Regions from separate parts of the Brevibacillus sp. M2.1A genome, predicted to be linked through region 1. Evidence: riboswitches for the same ligand, from Rfam matches in the RefSeq annotation. Region 1 holds a riboswitch; the other holds the start of a gene.
What was found. A riboswitch is a leader RNA that binds a small molecule or an ion and turns the genes downstream of it on or off. The one in region 1 is predicted to bind cyclic di-GMP.
Positions count from the first base shown of each region.

Region 2: another riboswitch for cyclic di-GMP. It lies ahead of HP567_RS24370 (aldehyde dehydrogenase family protein); the one in region 1 lies ahead of HP567_RS01095 (methyl-accepting chemotaxis protein).

Region 1 covers NZ_JABSUY020000001.1:240,862-244,357, reverse strand. The annotation lists gene HP567_RS01105 (FAD-binding oxidoreductase) at 1-69, shown strand, start outside; gene HP567_RS01100 (formate--tetrahydrofolate ligase) at 217-1,845, shown strand; cyclic di-GMP riboswitch class I at 1,981-2,081, shown strand; gene HP567_RS01095 (methyl-accepting chemotaxis protein) at 2,154-3,496, shown strand, end outside.
Region 2 covers NZ_JABSUY020000001.1:5,100,434-5,103,929, reverse strand. The annotation lists gene HP567_RS24380 (hypothetical protein) at 1-605, shown strand, start outside; gene HP567_RS24375 (methyl-accepting chemotaxis protein) at 630-1,565, shown strand; cyclic di-GMP riboswitch class I at 1,741-1,826, shown strand; gene HP567_RS24370 (aldehyde dehydrogenase family protein) at 1,913-3,370, shown strand; gene HP567_RS24365 (methyl-accepting chemotaxis protein) at 3,401-3,496, shown strand, end outside.

The DNA.
Region 1 (3,496 bases):
ATGCAAGCCATGAAGCAAGTGCTGGACCCAAACGGTATTTTGAATCCGGGGAAAATTTTCGGGAAATAACAGAGGGCCTGCATTCTGAACGTTTGTCGGAATGTGGGCTTTTTCTTTTGCGTAATGTGTCGAAGAGGAGAGGAGAAAGGATGATTATGCAGAATGTAGAAGATTGGTAACTGGTGCATTACATTCTGGTGTGGCAGGGAGGCAAAAATGAAGTCTATTGTTGAAATTGCCAAGATTGCAGGTATCGAAGAACAGTATTTGGAGCTATACGGAAAATATAAAGCCAAATTATCAGATGAGCTATGGGAGCAAGTGAAGGATCGCCCTGATGGCAAACTGATTCTTGTTACAGCGATGAACCCTAACCCGGCGGGAGCAGGTAAGACACTCACGACGATTGGTTTGTCACAAGCATTAAATTATCTCGGGAAGAAAACAATGGCAGCGCTTCGCGAGCCGTCCTTGGGTCCTTGCATGGGGATCAAAGGAGGCGCAACCGGAAGCGGCCAAGCACAAATTCTCCCGGCTGACGAAATTAACCTGCATTTTACAGGGGACATTCATGCGATTACAGCTGCACATAACTTGTTGGCAGCGATGATCGACAATCATATTTTCCACGGCAATCCGCGTGGGCTCAATCCAAAGAAAATCGTCTGGAAACGAGCCATGGACATGAACGACCGTGCACTGCGTAACATCGTGGTTGGTCTGGGTGACGGCAACGGGATGACGCGTGAAGATGGCTTCATGATTACAACCGCTTCGGAAATCATGGCGATCTTATGCCTGAGTGAGAATCTGGCGGACTTGCGCGAGCGATTGAACCAGATCATTATTGGCTACGATTTCGATGATCAGCCTGTACGGGCAGAGGAAATCAACGCGGTCGATGCGATGTGTGTTCTCTTGAAGGAAGCCATCAAGCCCAATCTCGTACAGACAATCGAAGGAACTCCGGTCATCATTCACGGAGGACCTTTTGCCAATATCGCGCATGGGTGCAGCAGCGTGATCGGAACCAAGATGGCTTTGAAGCTGGCAGATTACGTCGTAACAGAGGCTGGCTTTGGTGCCGACCTGGGGGCCGAAAAGTTTTTTGACATCAAGTGCAGAAAAGCAGGTCTGACTCCATCGGCTGCTGTCGTGGTCATTACAGTTCGCTCGTTGAAATACAACGGCGGGGTAAAAGTACCTGATCTGGCAGAGGAGAACTTGTCTGCTCTGGAGAAAGGCTTCGAAAACGTCAAGCGCCATCTGGAAAACCTGCAAAAGTTCGGTGTGCCAGCAGTGGTGGCGATCAATCATTTTGCGACAGATACCCAGGCAGAGGTGGATGCAGTCATTGCGCTGTGCCAAGCGGCCGGAGCCGAAGCGGCGCTGTCCAAAGTATGGGCAGAAGGCGGAGCAGGTGGTGTCGAGCTTGCTGAAAAAGTGACTCGTGCAGCAGAGCGGCCTTCATCCTTCCGATTCTTGTATGAAGATAACCTCAGCATAAAAGACAAGATTGAGACAGTCGTAAAAGAAGTATACGGTGGATCAGGGGTTGTCTTTTCGCCGCTGGCATTAAAAACGATCCAAAAGGTAGAAGAAATGGGCATGTCCCATCTGCCTGTGTGCATGGCGAAAACACCTTACTCCTTTACGGACCGCGCTGATCTGTTGGGAGCACCTGTTGACTTCACGATCCAAGTGAGTGAAGTGCGCATATCAGCAGGAGCTGGTTTTATTGTGGCACTGACCGGTAGCTTGGTTACCATGCCAGGCCTCCCGAAAAAGCCGGCTGCTGAATCGTTATATGTAGACGAGGATGGCCAAGTGATCGGATTAAGCTAGTCAAAAAGTTTGACAAAAAGCTGACAACTGTAAAAGGTTGTCAGCTTTTTTTGTATTTTTGAGGTTTATTATCGGAAAGTTATGGGAAAAGAAAGGTGAGATTGAAAAATGTGAACTTAATTGAAAAACAACAAGGAATGACAAAGGCAAACTTGCTGAAAGGCAGGGACGCAAAGCCACGGGTCTAAGGTCGAGAGTCAAGTGACTTTCGCAGCTAGGACAGCCGGGTTGCCATACCGTAGTCATGATGGGCTGTCGGTGGGCAGTCTTTTTTTTGTTGAAAAAAGAGAAGGGAGAAGGGATTCGGTATGAAAAATAGTTTGAAGAATAAGCTAATTATCGTTTTGTGCCTGCTGTTGTTGATAAGTTTGGGTACGGTTTGCGGTGCAAGCTATTGGAGTGCTTCCAATCTTTTGGCAGACAGTCTGGACAAAGAAGCTGAGTTGTCAGCTAACAATCTCTCGATTCGTATCGATGGTTTCTTTAAAGAAAAAATTGAAATTGTAAGAGCAGTGGGAGGGTTGATGTCGGCTGATCAAAATGCCGAGTATGACCTGAAACTCATTCAAGAGGCCCAAAAGAAAAACCCCGAGTTTGAGACGTTCTTCTTTTCGCATGATTTAAGCGGAAAGAATGTGATCAATTTCAAGGGTGAAGTGACTGATATCTCGGATCGTCCGCACATTAAGGAAGCCAGCAAAGGGGAAGGAAAGGTTGTTGTCTCAGAGCCAGTTGTTTCGAAGCGCACAGGGAATAACATCGTGACCCTTGTCGTTCCATTGATGAAGGACAATCGTCAATACGGTTATATCGGTTCTACGATTCCTATCAATGAGATCCAAAAAAAGGTGTCCGAAGAGAAATTTGGTCAATCAGGCTACGCCTTTTTAGTAAGCAAAACAGGAACATTTATTTATCATCCGAACAGCGAGTTCATTCTGAAGGAATCGATTCTCAATATGGGTATTCTTGAACTTCAGACTGGCTTTGAAGACATCAAGCAAGGGAAGCATGGAATTGCCCAATATAATTACGAGAATACAGAGCGATTTGCTTCGTATGCTCCTACCAATTTGAACTGGGGTATATACATCACTGCACCTGTAGCAGAGCTGCATGCCCCTGTCGATCAACTGTCAGTTCGATTGATGGTTATTTCCCTCATCGTATTGGCAATTGGGGTTGTCCTCGTTTATTTCTTGGCTGTACGCATGGTGAAACCAATTGAGCGTCTGAATCACGCCGTAAATGTAGTGGCGCAGGGCAACTTGAAAGAGACCGTAACGGTTGACGGAAAAGACGAGATTGCGGTTCTGTCCCGTGACTTTAACCAGACGGTATCGCACTTGAAAAATTTGATTGAAGACGTATCACTGTCGTCTGATCAAGTACAGCGTTTTAGTCAGGAAGTATCTGAAGGTATTAAGCAGGCGACAGAAAACATCAACCAAATCGGCTTGTCTATCGCACAGATTTCTGAGGGAGCAGAGGCGCAGGCAGCCAGCTCGCAGGAAGTCGCATTGTCGATGACTGACATGGCAGCAGGCATAGTGAAAATCGCGGAGACGTCTGCACATGTTTCTGAGGCTGCCCAGATAGCAACAGAGCAGGCAGAACAAGGAACTGCTGTGGTAGAGCAGGCAGTTCTCCA
Region 2 (3,496 bases), 4.9 Mb from region 1:
ATATGGAGATGGCTTTGTTTTCTGCCAGCTTTACATTGCTTGCCTTTTATCTGCTCGGACTTACCTTTGCCTTTTCACGCCACCAAAAGGCAGGGAAGATCAATCACCAAATCATCATCTATGTATGGTTGGGTGCGATCTTGTTTCACTTGTTCCTGCTCATCAGCAATTTGTCCAATCAGCATGTGTACAAGGCAGGGATCATTCTATTTTTAGGACCATTGTTTTTAACTGTCTACCATTTTATCACGTACTTGGCAGCTTTGCGCGAGGAGCGTGAGGAGCAGGAGGCAGCTACGACAGCTACGCTTGAGCGTACGGCCTACCAGATGATTCTGGAGGGTGGGCGTGTATACAGCGAGCTAAGTCGCCTGAAAACGGAATATCCAGAAGTGGAGCAAATGCTTCGTGCCAACGATTTTCACGATAAACTGGAGCGCTATGCTTTGGAAATGCAGCAGTATTTGCAGGCGAAGCATTTTGAGCGTAAAGACGTGGAGCTCTTGGAGGGTCACTATTATTTCTTGGAAAACTTGCTGAGCTTGGCGAAACAACATCCGGGAATAATCGAGTCCCGCGTATATAGCCGCCGAGGTGACAATTGATGGGTACAGAGGAGAGGGAAGCGGATGTTTTGGAAAAAAGACAAAGGCCTGGCAGAAAAAGAGACAGCAGCGACGACAGCCACAACCACAATGACAGGACAGCAAGACGCTTGGAAACATGAGCTTCGCGATCTTTACGAACAGATGGGTGCGATCCTCAGTTCAAACCAGGCGATAAACGCCGAATCCGATCAAATGGTGCGACTGGTGACAAGGATGAAGCGTGTCGTAGATAATATCCAGGCCATTAACGAGCGGGATGATGAATCTGCGAGCCAGTTGTCGGTTCGAGGAGAGCGCCTGACAGACATCTGTAAACAATCGGTAGCGTGTGCAGATGAAGGCAAGAAGGCGATGACGGACGTTGTGCAGGTCATGAGCCTGCTCGACAAAGAATCGGTCCATACGTCCAAGTCCATGAGCCGCTTGGAAGAGAGCTCTTCGGAAATTACGAGCATCGTCAAGGTGATCAGCGACATTGCGAATCAGACCAACCTTCTCGCCCTGAATGCAGCGATAGAAGCGGCACGTGCAGGTGAACAAGGCCGAGGCTTCGCCGTCGTAGCGGATGAGGTACGGAAGCTGGCCGAGATGACAGCGAACTCGACCAAGACGATTGCAGAATTGATTGGCAAGATTCAGGAAGAAACAAAAGAAGCATTGTCTAACAGTGAAAAAAGCAGCAGTGCAATCAAAAATGGACTTTCTATCAGCAAGGATGCTGCACAGAAGACAGATCAGATCGTGAACGCTTTCCAGGTACTGAACGTCGAAGTGTCGGGTGTGATGGAAATCATCGCGCATCAAAAGCGATTTGCTGATGATGTGTCCCAGCAGGTAAGTGATGCAAAGGGTTTGCTGGACGAGCTGAATGAAGGCTTGACCAAGCACATAAGGGACGCCAACGCGACGGAGCAAATGCTCGCGACGAGCGTAAAGAATGTCAAATCGTTATTGTGAGCATAAGGAAGAAGAACCAGGAGTCCGTATCCAAGCGATGCGGGCTTTTTGATATTTGTTACTTCCTTTCACGAAATATTTACATGTTTTCGTTTGACTATTAGGAATAGAGTACTATAATCTAAGTATGATTCTCCATATCTTTCCTTTTTTCGACAAAATATTATCAGCATTCGCTATGAATGGGCAAACCCATTGAAAATTGGGGACGCAAAGCCACGGGCCTAATGTACACGTTACGATGGCAGCCGGGTTGCCAACGAGCAGTGTATTTTGCTGTTTTAGTTTTACGGCTCCTTTCATGCGAAAGGGGCCTATTTTACTTTACAAAAGGGAGAGGTTGTAGCATGTCAATCCTGCAAACATTGGACAAGCAGTACATCAATGGGGAGTGGCGCGACGGGCTTGGCGTGAAGACATTGCAAGATATCAACCCTTACAACGGGGAAGTCATCGCAGAATTCAAAATGGCAAATCTGGAGGATATCGACGCGGCTTACAAGGCGGCAGCCCACGCGAAAAAAGAGTGGGACGAAGTGAATGCTTATACCAAATCTCGAATGTTGGAGCGTGCTGTTCACTATATCGAAGAGCATGAAGAAGAAATCATTCAGATCATCATTCGTGAATTGGGCGGAACCCGATTGAAGGCGTTTTTTGAGATCGGGCTTGTGAAGGATATTATTCGCGAGGCGGCTACCTTCCCAGTGCGGATGGAAGGAAAAATTCTGCCTTCTCCCGTTGACGGAAAAGAAAACCGCTTGTATCGGATTCCCGCAGGAGTTGTCGGCGTCATCAGTCCGTTCAATTTCCCGTTCTATCTGTCGATGAAGTCTGTGGCTCCAGCTCTTGGCGCGGGCAACGGTGTCGTCCTCAAACCGCATGAGCACACGCCAATCACGGGTGGGACTCTCATCGCGAAAATTTTTGAAGAAGTAGGTCTGCCCAAAGGCTTGATTAACGTCGTAGTGACGGACATCGCTGAAATTGGCGATGGTTTTGTCTCCCACCCGATTCCGCGCATCCTTTCGTTTACAGGGTCTAGCCAAGTTGGGAGCCATATCGCGCAGGTGGCAGCGAAGCATTTCAAAAAGGCGATTTTGGAGCTGGGCGGCAATAGTGCGCTGATCGTTTTGGAGGATGCGGATCTCCAGTATGCCGTCAATGCAGCAGTATTCAGCCGTTTTACCCACCAAGGTCAGATTTGCATGTCAGCTAACCGGGTTCTGGTTCACCAAGATGTATACGATAAATTCCTCGATCTGTACGTGGAAAAAGTATCTGGACTCAAGGTAGGCGACCCGAATGATCCTGACACGGTAATCGGTCCACTCATCAATCAACGGCAAGTCGCCAATCTGATGGCAACGATCGATGAGGCGATACGCGAAGGAGCCGTTCCTGCACTGAAAGGGGAAGTAAAAGGAAACGTGGTCGAACCGATTGTTTTGACAGGAGTGACCACAGACATGTCGATTACATCCAAAGAGCTGTTTGGTCCGGCTGTTTGCATCATGTCGTTTGCTTCCGAGGAAGAAGCGATTCGCATGGCAAACGAGACACCATTTGGATTGTCCGGGGCAATTCACACCCGCGATCTGGAGAGAGGTGCCGAGATGGCCAAGCGCATTGAGACCGGCATGATTCACATCAACGATGGAACGATCAATGACGAGCCAATCGTGGCGTTCGGCGGTGAAAAGCACTCCGGGTTGGGACGATTGAATGGTCAATGGAGCTTAGAAGAGTTTACTACGCTGAAATGGATTTCGGTTCAGCACAAGAAGCGTCAATTTCCGTACTAATGCCAGCAAAATATAGAGGTGAAGAGGGTCATGAACGGATACGAAGAATGGAACGAAACAGAAGCTTCCGAAAAGGGGAAAAACGCAGAACTGCTTGAGGCTTTCATCAAGGTTGCCCCCTATTTA